One region of the Zobellia galactanivorans genome, then DNA from elsewhere that is predicted to be linked to it. Evidence: riboswitches for the same ligand, from Rfam matches in the RefSeq annotation. Region 1 holds a riboswitch; the other holds the start of a gene.
What was found. A riboswitch is a leader RNA that binds a small molecule or an ion and turns the genes downstream of it on or off. The one in region 1 is predicted to bind S-adenosylmethionine.
Positions count from the first base shown of each region.

Region 2: it holds a riboswitch for S-adenosylmethionine, as region 1 does, so the genes downstream of both, ZOBGAL_RS20360 (Na+/H+ antiporter NhaC family protein) here and ZOBGAL_RS04045 (O-acetylhomoserine aminocarboxypropyltransferase/cysteine synthase family protein) in region 1, are expected to answer to the same signal.

Region 1 is NC_015844.1:1,020,169-1,027,896, forward strand. Features, by position in the region: gene thrA (bifunctional aspartate kinase/homoserine dehydrogenase I) at 1-2,774, opposite strand, end outside; gene ZOBGAL_RS04045 (O-acetylhomoserine aminocarboxypropyltransferase/cysteine synthase family protein) at 2,843-4,117, opposite strand; SAM riboswitch class I at 4,241-4,355, opposite strand; gene metK (methionine adenosyltransferase) at 4,432-5,688, opposite strand; gene ZOBGAL_RS04055 (carboxypeptidase-like regulatory domain-containing protein) at 5,957-7,728, opposite strand, start outside.
Region 2 is NC_015844.1:5,033,333-5,041,060, reverse strand. Features, by position in the region: gene ZOBGAL_RS20375 (IPT/TIG domain-containing protein) at 1-723, opposite strand, end outside; gene ZOBGAL_RS20370 (WG repeat-containing protein) at 913-2,499, opposite strand; SAM-I-IV-variant riboswitch at 3,010-3,107, shown strand; gene ZOBGAL_RS20360 (Na+/H+ antiporter NhaC family protein) at 3,157-4,458, shown strand; gene ZOBGAL_RS20350 (outer membrane beta-barrel protein) at 4,771-5,634, shown strand; gene ZOBGAL_RS20345 (DUF4494 domain-containing protein) at 5,888-6,448, shown strand; gene ZOBGAL_RS20340 (hypothetical protein) at 6,520-7,053, opposite strand; gene ZOBGAL_RS20335 (patatin-like phospholipase family protein) at 7,050-7,728, opposite strand, start outside.

The DNA.
Region 1 (7,728 bases):
GTATCGATCAAAGGAAGGCCTGCCCCCACATTGGTTTCGTACAAATATTGTTTCTGGTGCTTATCCAACTCATCGCGCAACAACTGGTAGTAATCGAAACCGAGCGTATTGGCTATTTTATTGGACGACACAATATCGAAACCATTCTCTACAAACTCAAAGTAATGGGCTACAAAATCGCTATTAGCCGTATTATCGACCAAAATGAGGTTCTCTAGATGGTTTTCCTTGGCATATGCGATAACATCGCCTACCTTATATGGAGTACCCTTTTCTTCTATGGCCGTTTTCCAATTTTTAGGAATACCCTTTTTATCCAATAGGATTTTCCTCGAATTGGCCACAGCAAAAACGTTGAGGTCTATCCCCTTTCGCTTTTGAATGGTCTTGGTAGATTTCAAAATTTGGTCAATAAGCGTTCCGCCCACATTTCCATGTCCGAAAATCACCAAATTGACTTTTTTACTGATTCCGAAAATCTGTCCGTGCATTACGTTCAAGGCCTTGTTCAGGTCCGATTTTCTAAGTACCAAACTTACATTCCTGCCCGATACCGTATTATTAAATAGCAATGGGGCAATCTGGTTCTTTATCAAGGCATTGTACGGTCTATGGAAGGTACTCAAATCTTGACCTACGATAGAAATGACCGAGACCTCATCGAGTACGGTAATCATATTAATGTCCTTCGACTGGTAATCGCTTTCGAATTCCCTGTCCAAAGCCCTCTTGGCCTCTAGGGCCCGGTCGGCATTTACGACCAGGCCAATGCCTCGCTCCGAAGAGCCTTGGGAGATGATACTTACACTAATATTACTTTTCTGAAGCGCACTGAAAATACGTGCATCGACCCCAACTTTCCCTAGGAGTCCCCTACCCTCTACATTGATCAAGGATACGTTTTCAATAACCGACAAGGACTTAATACCCCCCTCTTTGGTCTTGGCACTGATCAAGGTTCCCTCATTGTCGTTATTGAAGGTATTTAAAATACGAAGGGGTATATTTTTTTCTATTAACGGAATAATGGTCTTGGCATGCAAAATGGTCGCCCCGAAATTTGCCAGTTCGTTCGCCTCTCCATAGGAAAGGTGCGAAATGCGCTTGGCATCGGATACCAAATCGGGATTAGCCGTATATATTCCGTCTACATGCGTAAAGTTTTGAAGCTCCTCCGCATTCAGGAAATTAGCGAATAGGGCCGCCGAATAATTACTGCCATTACGACCCAAAGTGGTAGTTTCCCCATTTTCATCAGAAGCGATAAAACCTGTAATAATCGGTACCGCATCGGCATCTAACTTGGCAAAACGGCGTAAAACGTTTTCTTTTGAAAGCGTTTCGTTGACCGTGGCATCCCCAAAATTAGAATCGGTTTTTATCAATTCCCTAGAATCGAGCATTACCGCATTTATCCCTTTTCCTATAAGCAGTTTGGTCACCAATTTTGCAGAAATAAGCTCCCCGAAGGCCAATAACTGGTCTTTTATCTTTAAGCTGTAATCGCCCAAAAGCGAAACCCCTTCGAGTAATTTTGCCAAATCTTTAAACTCGGCCGAAAGGTTGACATTCTTAAAGACACTCTTTTGGTACTTTTCAAAAGCCTCAAAATCTTCATAGTAATTTTCGCCCCTTGCGGCCTTTTCCAATATAGCTTCCAGTTGGTCGGTGGCCTTTTCACGGGCAGAAAGTACCACGGCAATATTTTCACCTTCTTCTACTTTTTTCGAAACAATACCCAAAACACGTTCCAATCCCTCGCCATTGGCCAGTGATTTTCCTCCAAATTTCAAAACCTTGATATGTTTTGACTTTCCATTTCTACTGAAAACCGGCTCCAGCAATTGTTCCATCTGCTCAAATTCTATCAAAAAGGCATCGTGACCGTGGAGGGAGTGCACCTCACCGTAAGTAACGTTACCATTGGCCTGTGCCAAGCGTTTAAAGGTCTCCTTGTTTTCCTTGGCCGTAAAGAACAAATCGGAATCAACCCCGATGATATGGATATTCACATCGCTGTTCTGAAGGTCGATAAAATTCTGCTCCCCGTTCCTCATGACATCTATGGTCTTGAGCAACTGGTTCATGAGCTTATAGGCCGAAAGTTGAAATCGTTCCTGTAACTTTTCCCCGTGATGCATCAACCAACTTTCCACGTTAAAAACCTGAAGTTCCTCATTGGTACTCCGCTTAAAACGCTCTTTGAAAGACTCGGGTGTACGATAACACAACATGGCGTGCATACGCGCATCGTGAACGGGCTTTTTGCTATTGACCAAAAACTGTTCTTGTATCTGGCAATTACCGATCAACCAATCCGTAGATTTCCAGTCCGATGCAACAGGAATCACATGCTCCATGATCTTCGGGTTAAGCGCTGCCATTTCCCAGGCTATACCTCCTCCCAAAGAGCCGCCGATAAGGGCGAACAATTTGTTGATCTCAAGTTTTTGGAGGCCCAACAAGAAGATTCTTGCGATATCGCCTGCCACGAAATCCTTATAATTATCGATAACGAATTTATCGTATCCGTTCCCAGGAATATTAAAGGACAGAATGGTGTACTTATTGGTATCGATACACTTGCCTTCGCCAATAAGGGCGGACCACCAGCCATCATCACCCGTAACATTGGAGTTACCGGTCAAGGCATGGTTGACCTGCACTATGGGCGCAGTGTGCAATTCTTTCCCGAACAACTGATAGGAAAGCTCAATATCTTGAGTTACCCCACTGATCGTAGTATAGTTCGATAATTTCAAATGGTGAAGCATACGGCATATATTAGACCTCACCGGCGTTGTGCCGGCCAGGTCTTATTAATTTCTAAAAATAGTATCGGTTAAAGCGCTGCGAATGCGTTTGCCAAATCGGCTTTCAAATCTTCAATATCCTCTAGCCCCACTGACAAACGAATCAAATCTTGACCCACACCGGCGGCTTCCTGCTGCTCGGCGTTCAACTGCTGGTGCGTTGTACTGGCAGGGTGGATGATCAATGATTTTGTATCGCCAATATTGGCCAATAGGGAGAAAATCTTGGTAGCATCGGTCACTTTTTTAGCGGCCTCAAAACCACCTTTTATTCCGAAAGTCACCAAACCACTTTGTCCTTTAGGCAAATATTCTTGGGCAAGATCGTAGTATTTACTACTCTTAAGACCTGGGTAATTTACCCATGCCACTTCGTCCCTTCCTTCCAACCAGGTCGCCAATTCCAAAGCATTGGCACTGTGCTGTTTGATACGCACGTTCAAAGTCTCCAAGCCTTGTATGATCTGGAATGCGTTAAACGGACTCAAAGCCCCTCCAAAATCGCGCAATCCTTCCAAAATCAATTTAAAGGTAAAGGCCGCCGCACCTAGGGCTTCGCTATACACTAAACCATGGTAGCCCGCAGAAGGCTCGGTAAACTCAGGAAATTTTCCGTTGGTCCAATCAAACGTTCCCGCATCGATTATAGCCCCTCCTAATGAAGTACCTTGACCACCGATATATTTAGTTAAGGAATGAATCACCAAGTTGGCCCCATGCTCAATAGGGTTCAAAAGGGCCGGTGAAGCTACTGTATTATCTACTATAAAAGGAACCTGAGCCGCCTTGGCCTGTTTTGAGATTGCTTTTAAGTCAAGCACGTCTAGTTTAGGGTTGCCCAAAGATTCTACAAAGAAAGCCCTTGTATTGTCTTGCACCGCCTTACCAAAATTTTCAGGATCGGAGGCATCTACGAAAGTAGTAGTGATTCCCATCCTTGGCAAGGTAACGTTCAACAAATTGAAAGTTCCCCCATACAGACTACTAGAAGCTACAATATGATCTCCTGCCTTTAAAAGCGTCATTAATCCGGTAGAAATCGCGGAAGCCCCTGAAGCAAAAACTACAGCGCCAATACCGCCTTCAACGGCCGCCAATCGCTCTTGTAAAATTTGATTGGTAGGGTTGTTCAGACGAGTATAGATAAAACCGAGTTCGGCCAAAGAAAAAAGATTGGCAGCATGGTCGGTATCGTTAAAAACGTAGGATGACGTCTGGTAGATAGGGACTGCACGTGTTCCAGCGGTTTGCGCCGGATCGTGCCCAGCATGTAGTGCATTGGTTGCAAGTTTAAGATCACTCATAATTCTAGATTTTTAATTGTTATTTAAAATAATTAAAAGCCCAACCATAGACTACGGCCTTGTAGTTAGGTATAATATCAAAAAAGTTATAAGAAAGTAAAAGATTAGGATGAGTAATCTATTTCGTTATCTGTCCTAATAATTATTTCAGGATAGAATGTAGCACCTTCTCTGTATAAGAAACAAAGGGTTGCTAAGGTTTCAAAGGGTCTATTCCCTCCACCTTTCTTGATAACTGATCAATACGTGTTTGAACTTTTGGAAATACAAATATATGGTCGGTGAATTTAAATTCACCAACATTTTTGAAAAATTTATAAATTAAACGCCTTTTTTACCTCATCTACCCGGTCTAATTTCTCCCAGGTAAACAATTCGACTTCTTTTTCGATACGACCGTTGTAGGGCGATTCAAAAACCTTTTTGATCGTTTTAGGCGTTTTGCCCATATGTCCGTAAGCTGCCGTTTCCAAATAAATGGGGTTACGCAACTTTAGTCGTTCTTCAATGGCAAACGGACGCATGTCGAACAAGTCTTTTGTCTTGTTGGCAATCTCACCATCGCTAAGGTCAACATTAGACGTTCCGTATGTATCGATATAAATGGAAGTAGGCTCAACTACACCAATGGCATAACTCACCTGCACCAAAATTTCATCGGCCACTCCGGCCGCCACTAAATTCTTGGCGATATGGCGTGCGGCATACGCGGCACTTCGGTCTACCTTACTTGGGTCTTTTCCACTAAAAGCCCCTCCACCGTGGGCACCTTTACCCCCATAGGTATCAACAATTATTTTCCTTCCCGTAAGTCCCGTATCACCATGTGGCCCACCGATAACGAATTTGCCGGTAGGGTTGATATGGTATTTGATCTTATCGTCGAACAAATTCTGAATCGCTTCGGGCAATTGCTCTATAACCCTAGGTATCAAAATCTCCACAAGGTCTTTTTTGATCTTGTCCAACATTTTGGCATCGTCGATATCAAAAGCGTCGTGCTGCGTAGATATTACAATGGTATCGATTCGCTGGGGCACATTGTCGTCGGAATATTCTATGGTTACCTGCGACTTGGCATCTGGTCTAAGATAATCTATGATCTTACCTTCCCTACGCAACTCCGCCAAGTTTTGGAGGATCTTATGCGATATATCCAAGGCCAATGGCATGTAATTTTCGGTTTCTTTAGTCGCATAGCCGAACATCATACCTTGGTCTCCCGCTCCTTGTTGCTCTTTTTGACCACGGTCTACCCCCTGACTAATGTCTTGCGATTGCTCATGGATCAATGAAATGACCCCACAAGAATCTCCACTAAACTGGTATTCGCCCTTGGTGTAACCGATGGAATTGATCACATCCCTAGCAATGGTCTGCACGTCTAGATATGTATCGCTCTTAACCTCTCCAGCCAATACGACCTGACCTGTGGTAACCAAAGTTTCACAAGCTACCTTGCTCTCTGGGTCAAAGGCCAAAAAGTGATCTAACAAGGCATCGCTTATTTGATCGGCAACTTTATCAGGGTGTCCTTCACTAACGGATTCGGAAGTAAATAAATACGGCATAACAAACTTTTATTTTTTCGTAAAAGGATCTGAAAGGAATGCCGAAAGAAGATGATGTGAATCGAATCTACATCAACTGCTTTAGCATTTTTTTGTTTTTATCACCCTACTCAGGTTTAAAACAGAGGTTGCAATCAGTCAAATCCCTCCTCTTTAATTTAATTAGGACGCAAAAGTATAAAAAATGTTCAGTTCAAAATATTATTATCGGGTTAATTATTTCCCTAAGTTGCATATTGGGGTTTTCACGACATGCTATTCGAGCAAATTACAGATCGTATTTTATGGAGAAAAGCAAGTAACGCGGTTGCACGAAATAGGCCTGTGTCGTAAAGAACAGGTCATTGGTACTGTCTCTGTTGAGCGTAGTGGTATTTAATAGGTTGGTACCTTTAATACCATATTCCCATCGGCTATCCCTTTTCTGATAAGTCAAGTTGGCCTCTAAAAAACTATATTGGTTTTCGATGGTATTTTCCTTATCCGTGTAATTGTAGTAATCATAGTCTACGTTAAAGATAAAGTTCTTTAAAAAAGTGGCATCGAAACGGGCATAGGGCCTGCTCGTAAAATAAGTAGTCTCCAAATCACCGTTTTCATAATTGTTTACGGTATACCTGTACCCTACTTCCAAATTGGGGGCATTCTTAAAATTGGTAGATAAGGCTCCCCTATAGTTCTGGGTAAAAGCATTCGACATGCGTTGCTCATTGCTCACCAAGTTATAGGTAGTCGACCACGCCACATTACCCCTTACCGAAGCTTTTATCTTCCCGAAGGTACGCTCATAATTGCCGCTGGCGGACAATGACTCGTCTTCAAAATTGGAATTGATCGTAGTACTCACCCTGTTTATCCCGATAATATCGGCACTACTCTTTAGGGCGTCTATTCGCTTTGTATAGGCTATGTTCGCGAAAATATTGGTGAAATTGAACATATTGAAGCTAAAGAAATTTAGCGAAAGGTTATGGTTAAGGGCACTCTCCAAATCCCTATTACCACTGTAAAGCGAGTTGTAGTTATTGAGCACATAGCCTTGTGCAAATTTGCTCACATCGGTAAAGGATCGGGTAACGCGGTAGTTAAACCGGATATTTTCCGACTTCTTCAACTGTGCATTGATATACACATCGGGCAATAATGAAGTAAGATTGTCTTCCACCACGGTGTTCAATTGCTCATTTTTCACATTGAACTGATGCAAGGTCACCCCTGGATTAAAGGTGAAAATTCCCGAAATAACCTTATAATGAAATCCTAAATACAGATCGGAAACATTAAAGGTAACATCGTTCCCAAACGCCTCTCCGCTCATATCGAAGCTTTCCCCATTATCTAAAATCTGAAAGATTCCCGAGTTAAAATTCTGGTGGCTTTGCGTGGTTCCCAAGGTTAAATTCAGATTGCTTTTGGTGCCGAGTACATAGTAATAATCAACCTTGGCATCTACTTTATTCGTCACCACATTTTTGGCCTGATTTATATTGTACCCCTCTTGCCCTTCATCTACCGGGAATATATCAACGTAGGCAAATTCATTTCGGATAGCCTCGTAAAAGGGGTCCTCGTCTTGGTACATATGTTGTGCCTCTACGGCAAAAATATTCTTTTCGTTCAGCGTATAATAGAGATTGAGGTTTTGGTTTACGGCTAAAGGCTTTTGTTTTTTTACCTCTGAAATTTCATCGGTTATATCGGATACCGAAAGCACATCTACCTTTTCATTATCGTCCGATTGTTTCAAAAGGGCATCGTAATCGAACTGAAAATCGGCATTGGGTTTATATCGGGCACTGAATTTTGCCAAACCTAGATGTACGGTCTGATCTGTATTGGTGGTCGCATTTTCTACATCGTTACTGGCTATATAGGCCGTATTTCGTTGTGACTTCATCAAGGTCCCCGTATACGAGTAAATTCCGAAACCGCTCAAATCTAAACTCTCCGTTGGGGAATAGCTAAAATTGGCTGCGGCAAACTTGGTATCTATATCGTTGGCCCTATTGTTTTGGGCCGTAGAAAGACCGAGCCCATCGG
Region 2 (7,728 bases), 1.5 Mb from region 1:
GATTGCCGCTATATTGCTGTTTGAGTTGTCGGTAGTGGTAAAGAGGATCTCTTCCTTTTCATTGACACTTCCGCCAGCGGGTATTTTCAACAGGCGTAGGCTTTCGGCCCATCCTTCATCGGTTGAGGTCGCTTGAAAGACATTGGAAAACCCTTGGTAGGCCCAGCGTTTAAATGTGAGTCCCCCATCAAGACTTCGCCATGTGGTTCTTGTATTGCCGTTAGAGCCACTAACGAGTCCGTAATACAATCTTTCGGGAGAAACCAATTGTGAGGTCCATATGGTTGCATTTGGCAAGGCTCCTTCTAATTTGGTCAGGGCCCATTCTCCGGGCACTTTGGCCAGTACGCCAATATTCCCTTCATAGGCATTGGCTACTTCCGAAACGACCTTGCGGTCTTTCATGTTGATCTCTAGCTTGGGAATGCCATTTTCGACCAAAGGCAATTTGACCTGAATGGAGGTTTTACCGGCGGATATGATTTCTAAAGCTACACCATCAAAAAGAACTTCGACATCACTACTGCTTTCAACAAAATTGCTTCCGGTGATCTCTACGATGTCGCCGTTATAACCAAAGTCTTGGGAATAAGATTGAACATTGGCTACTTCTAGCTCGGTATCGGTAGTCGGTTCATCTGTTGGCGACTCGTTTTCAGAGCAGGCTACAAGTGAAAAAAACAGGCTTACGGAAAAGAATAATTTGAAAGAATTATAATTCATAGTACGGTGTTTAAGAGGGCTTAACGTATTTCGTATGCCTTCACATTCGAAATTGCAGCCTTCCTTAAAACTAAAGGGAGGGCGCGCTAAGATTTTGATATAGGTTTTTTTGAACAGACTTGGTTTTCAAATAAAAAAGCAATTACCCCTCCAGTAGTTGCTTTTTTAGGTAGAATCTACAGACGGCTGTTATTTTTTCTTTTTCTTCTTTTTCTTGTCTGGGCTTAAGGTTTCTTGGCAAAGGGCGGTATCTACCTTTTCCCCGCTAGGTTTGTAGCAATGAACGGGTTTCTTGCGCTTTCCATAGCTATCGTAGAAAAACAAGATTCCCTTTTGGTATCCGGCCTTGCCCATATATTTTCCTGGAGGTATAATTGTTTTTCCTTCCATATCTATGATAGAATTGGTGCCGTCGACATGACGTATCTTTCCGAATTTAGTCTCGTGCAATACGTAATAATCCCTAAAACCGGAGGCAATCACTTTTTTATACTTAATAGAGAATAGCGCCATATCGTCTTTGCCTTCGGCATCTTTACGTTTTAGCAAATGATTCTGGTTTCTATTGACGCTGTTATAGGTTTTGTATCCTTCCGATGGATCTACAATAAATGATTTATTGGCATAATCATAGATTCCGACCGACCCGTTGGAAACCAATACGGCCAATTCAGGATGGTCGTTATCAAAGTTTATTTGATCGTAGAAATGGTCAAAAAGTTCTGTTTGTGTGGCTATATCAAAAAGATTCATATGGCCATTTTCGTCATATACGATAAAGCTGGCGCCATTGTAATCCATTTTAGAATACTTAAAGGGAATAACGGTGGTGTTATTGGAATCTACGGCGCCCCATTTCCCTTCTTTTTTAACAAAGAAAGTATCGGTAAACAAGATGTGTTTCATGTGTTCTCCCAATTGCCTGAAGGTGTTGAATGGTTTTAGCTCTTCATACGTTGCGGGTATACTCCATTTTTTGTTTGCCATATCGTAAACTCCCCATTTGTCGGTATCGCCATCGGTAGCAATGATTTTATCGTTAAAAGAGACAAAGGTGTTTACCTGTTGTACATTGGGCACTTCGTTAAAAAGTAAAATACGACCAATTTTTACGGGCAAGGTAACCCTATCCATCACATTCATTATTTCAGAAGCCCCATCCTCCGTTTTAATAAGGAAATAATCGTTTGCTATTTGTCTTACGCTCTTATATTTCGCTTTGAGCACAATAGCTCCCTTTCCGTTAATCAAACCTTCTTGTAAGGAGTATCCGCCACTTTTACTGGCATCGGGCTTGTCGTAATGAACGGTAAAATAGTCCGTATCGGTACTTAGGTAGTGATCGTAGACACTGGCCATGTTCGAAGAAAAGTAGTAATCGCCCGTGGCGCCGATTTCTGTTTGTACGGGCTCACCCATGGCATTAAAGGCCTTAATGTTGATATACCTTTGTTCTTCTTTTTTACCGATATCGTTTATACCGGTCACGGGTTGGCCTGTAAAGAATATTTTGGCCGAAGACATATCGGTTTTAAAATCGTATAGCTGATTCAGTATATTCCCAGAGGTGTCCATGAAGGTAGACAGGTCATTTTTATTGACGTTCAAATAGCCATTTATAAAATAGATTCCGGAGCTTTCAAAACCATTGTCCTTGACTTTTTGAAGCAATTCATCTGGTACTCTATCGTACGTTTTATCTATATTAATGTATTCCTCTTGAGAGAAAACTGAGTTGAAGAAGAGAAAGGAGGCAATAATGGGGAATAATCTCATTTGTTGTTATTTAAAATTGATTTTCTTGTTTTTATAATAGATCAAGGTCTTTGGCCGGGATATTTATACGGTATTGGCGGTTAAGGCGATTTACGGAGCATGCCCTTTGTGGCGTTGCCCTTAAATTCGGTCAAGGGATAAAACTGGGAATTACGGCCTATATCGGTAAGCTATGCGTAGGGGTGTTTTAAAAAAGGGAACACTTGTTGTTAAAAACACTGGTTTTCTCATAATGTAAAGAGATAAAGGTTAGGTTCCCAAGGCTTCAATTGAGAAATAGCATAACGCAAATGATAAGACTATAGTATGGTCGAGCGAGCCAGGGCTATCTAAGTGCTATCCATAGGATATGAAGATAGGTTTGTAAGTGGTTGGTTATCTAATTTTTATGAGTGGTTCCGGTATTTGTGGTCGCTGTTAAGGGCTTAATAAAAAAACAGGAAGAAGATCCGGAAATTAACTTTTTTTTAGAGGCCCAACAGCTTTTATGTCCTACTTTTGCGGGCTTAAATTTATTATCAAGAATCTCAAGAACGGAGATAGCAACCTGCATTAACGAGCAAGGTGCTAAAGAGATAAGCCAATTAGTTGGAACCAATGTTAGCCCATACTTCTGCTTATCCACAGCTGTTTCCTTTTTGAAAAGAATAAAGAGAAATGGCACATTCGAATAAGCTTAGCCCCCAATTTTCGGCTTTGATCCCCTTGTTGGTCTTCGTTTTTACATTTTTGGGCGTTGGTATCTATCAAAACGATTTCTATGCCTTACCGGCCCCTATAGCGGTTATTGTGGGCATTATCGTGGCGTTTCTTATGTTCGGCCCATCGGTAAAATCAAAAATAGCTACCTTGTTAAAAGGCTGTGGCGATGAAAAAATACTGACCATGTGCCTGATCTATTTACTGGCCGGGGCTTTTGCCGCCCTTACCAAACAAACGGGCAGTGTAGAGGCGATCGTAAACTTGGGATTGGATTTTATCGCCCTTCAATATATCTATGTGGGCATCTTTATCATTGCCGGGTTTTTATCGATCTCTACCGGTACTTCGGTCGGTTCCATCGTGGCCTTGGCCCCTATCGTAGTCGGTTTTGCCGAGGAGAGCAGTGCCGATCTGGCCCTTTTGTGCGGCGCCTTGTTAGGGGGCAGTATGTTCGGTGACAATTTATCGGTGATTTCGGATACGACCATTGCCGCCACACAATCCTTGGGCTGTAAGATGAGCGATAAGTTTAAGGAGAACATTAAAATCGCCGTGCCCGCGGCCTTGTTCACTATCGGTATCTTACTCTTTCAGGGATGGGACCTAGGGTCTATAGAAACCGAAACGGCAGTGTACAGCTATTCGGTGGTTAAGATAGTGCCCTATGTTTTGGTTATTCTCCTTTCCGTTGCGGGCGTCAATGTGTTCGTGACCCTGCTCTTGGGGGCGATTGCAGCGGGACTTCTAGGGATAGCTTTTGGGGATTTCACCCTTATGGAATCGACCAAAATCGCCTATACCGGATTTACGAATATGACGGAAATTTTTCTATTGTCTTTGCTCACGGGAGGCTTGGCGGCCTTGGTCCAAAAAAACGGGGGAATCGATTTTATATTGGTCCATATCAAAAGGCGGATCAAAAACCAGAAAAGCGCCCAGTTGGGTATGGCGTCCCTGGTGGGTACGATCAATACGGCGATTGCCAATAATACCGTAGCCATTATCATTGCCGGACCTATAGCCAAATCGATCAACGATGAATACGGTTTAGACAAGAAAAAGACCGCTTCCATTTTAGATATTTTTGCCTGTATCTCACAAGGCTTCCTACCTTATGGTGCGCAAGTCTTGATGATTTTGAGCTTTGCAAAAGGACAGATCGATTACCTAGACTTGGTCTTTAATACGTGGTATTTGTTACTCTTACTGATCTATACCCTACTGTTCATCGGGCTTCAACCTACAAGACCGAGCTAGTTTTGGGCTATATTGGGGTATCTTCATTGTAGATTCTCTTCCTATTTTCCATTAAACTGACTTTTCATTATCATTTTCCAAGAAATCGTTAGCAATAAAGAGGCATAGGTGTTAAAACCCGTACTCAATAGCGAGAAATTTCTTTTAAAAAAGAATCTTTGTAGTACAGTTTGATTTGTACTCTGCATGACTATGGAATGTTTTACCGTGTCGGGAAGTGAAATTCCCATAAGCGGTAAAGAGAGATTCCAAAATATAGCTTCTGTAAGTCGGGGTTTTGTAATTCTATTTTAAAAACTTAAATCATTTCGTATGAAACATTTGATCACAGTATGTACAGCTGTTTTAACTAGCGCCTTATCTTTCGGACAGATGGAAGTTTCCTTAAGTTCCGGGTATGCCATCGGGAGTGCCACAATGAAACTGGGGGAAAGGGTGAGCTTGTCGGAAACGGAAAACTCTTATGGAAGTTATGGTGAAGGTGCCAACGTTCAGATAAGGGGGACTTACTTCTTTGACGATTCCTTTGGTGTGGATCTCGGTATTGGGTACTTGCAAGGAAGCGATCAAGACATTTCCGTTGTCAATTTACCCAATTTGCAAGTGGATGCGGTTGCCAGGGCCCGTGCCTTTGGTGCCTCGGCGTCGGTAGTATACAAATTCACCAATAACGTTTACGGGCGTTTCGGGGCTTTGTTGAAATTAGGGGGAAAGACGGAAGGTGTGGTGTATCAAAAATCGGTTTTTAATGAAGAGGAAGCCAGTGCCCTAGGTGTGCCGGAAGGTTCTTATTCCGAGACCAACTATAAAGAGGATTTTCATGGAAAATTTCCTTTAGGCTTTGTCGGTGCCCTTGGTTATAAGTTTAACTTAAGCTCCCATTTTAGCATTTTTGCAGAGGCCGAGTTCTATGGAATAAGCTTAAAACGAAAAGATTCTGAAATTGCGGAATTCAATACGAACATTGTCCTTCCCGATGGTACCGTAGCCGTAGAAGGATTGTATACCTTAGACAACTTGCCCGAGGACTATAGCCGTAAAACGACCTACGTAGATAATCTATCGAACACCAATACCGATACTTCAAAAGAGTTGTCGCAAAAAGTACCGTATTCTTCATTCGGACTTAATTTTGGAATCACCTATAAATTTAAAGGCGGTGGGAAAAAGGAATAGCCTTGCCCTATCTTGATTTCACGTCATTAGAATACAAGGGTCCCGTTGAAATACCACTATTTTAACGGGACTTTTTGTTTTTCGGGCAAAGCAAAGTGGTCAGAAAAGGAGTTGCTTCCCGCTTAAAAATCCTTAACCATCTCACGCTCCGAAACATACAAAACCGGATGTAAAATTGTGGATATCTATTCGATTTTTTGACTTTTCGGGCCGATGCTAAACCCTATATTTGGCCTCTTTAAAACAAAAAGATATGAGTGCAACCTGGTACGAATGCAAGATTAAATACAAAAAAATAGATGAAGCTTCAGGCATGTTAAAGATAAAAACGGAACCGTTTTTAGTGGATGCCATTTCGTATACCGAAGCCGAAAGTAGGATAACCGAAGAAATGTCGGCCTATTTGAGCGATAGCGAAGAAATCAAGATCACGAATATCAAGGTGGCCAATTATGCCGAAATACACCCTTTCGAAAATTCTGACCGTTGGTTTAAGTCCAAGGTATCTTTGGTAGCCTTTGACGAGGAAAGCGGTAAGGAGCGCAAAACCAATATGTATCTCTTGGTACAGGCCAACGATGTAAAGGAAGCCTATGACAATACCGTTACGGTAATGAAGGATACTATGGGCGATTACACCATTCCCGCTATCTCAGAATCCCCTATTATGGACGTATTCCCATATTTCTCGGGGGAAGAGGATGAAATGGACCGATTAGAGAAATTTACCCAGTTGAAAAATTCCGTACCTGCATCCAATGAAATGGACGAGGAACTGGAAATGGCCGATGTGCTATCGAGCGAGGAAGAATAAGCCTCTATATACAATGCAAAAAAAGACCGCCTAAAGCTTTAGGACGGTCTTTTTTTGTAGATACAGCCTACTCAAGGCCCTTTCTTTTTAAAAAAGAGGGTCAAAAAATTATAGGTCCTTCCCCATAACAATAGACCGTAGTAGAGCAGAATGGTCAAGGACATTAAGATAAAGGCGATTATCACGCTCCATTTAAGTCGTACTGCCCAATAATAGGTGCAGAACTTCGGGGTGGTCATGTGGTCGTCCAGCATATATAAAAGCAGGAAATTTTCCAACATATCGGCTAGGCCGGGAACAAGGCACAAGGCATAGTAGTACCATTTGAACTCGGCCTCTAGGGAAAGCTCGAAAATCTTCACGGAAAACAAAAAGAGGAAGGAATAGAGCAGGATAAAGAAAAACTCCAACAGCGTATGGCGACGGAGTACCGTGCTATTTTCCCCGATAAGGTGGGTAAAGGTTTCCATATTGGCACTGAACTGTATGTTCAACGGGTTCGGTATATAATAGGTGCTATCAAAGTAGAAGACAAGAAGAACCATGGCCACGGCAAGGAGGGAAATGGCCCAAAGTCCACTATACAGATTTAATTTCCTTTTCATGTGGATGGATTTTGGGTTTTCTTTTTTTCCGGGGTTCGGGTCGGGGCATACTCGTGCCATTGAAATTTATCGATTTGTGCTATGGCGGCATCGACGCCTGCTAAAAACAGTTCGGTTTTCGTCGGGTCGTCCATCCAGAAATTGAGCCAGTTAAACTTCTCCGTATCGACCGTAACCACCCTTTGTTTGATTTCGTCGTTACTAAAGATGAATTCGTAATCGTAGAAATTCCTAAAGGTCTTAAAAAAGGACGTCAAATATTGCAAGAGGGTAGAATTGGGCAATTTATTCTTGTCGATATTGGCAATTTGCGTTCTATGGTTGAGTCCGATATCGCTGAGCAAAACACCGAACGTGGGAAACCTGGGGGGATTTCCATTGGTCTTGTGAAACTCCCGAATAGGAAAATTTGATAGCATGCCCCCATCAACAAAGCGGGCCTTGAGAAGAATCTGGTCGTCGTCGTCGGGTTGGTCGTAGTGCTTCCTTTCAGGAACAAAGGTCTTATAGATAAAGGGAATGGACATGGTGGCCCTCAAATAGGCCGCGGGCTTTACCTTTTGGGAATTCCCCCAATAATCAACGGCGCGCTCCGGAAATTTTACGATCCTATTATGGGTGAGATTCGATGAAATCAGTACCAAACGGGCCAGGTCGGTGGGTTCTGAAGGGCTG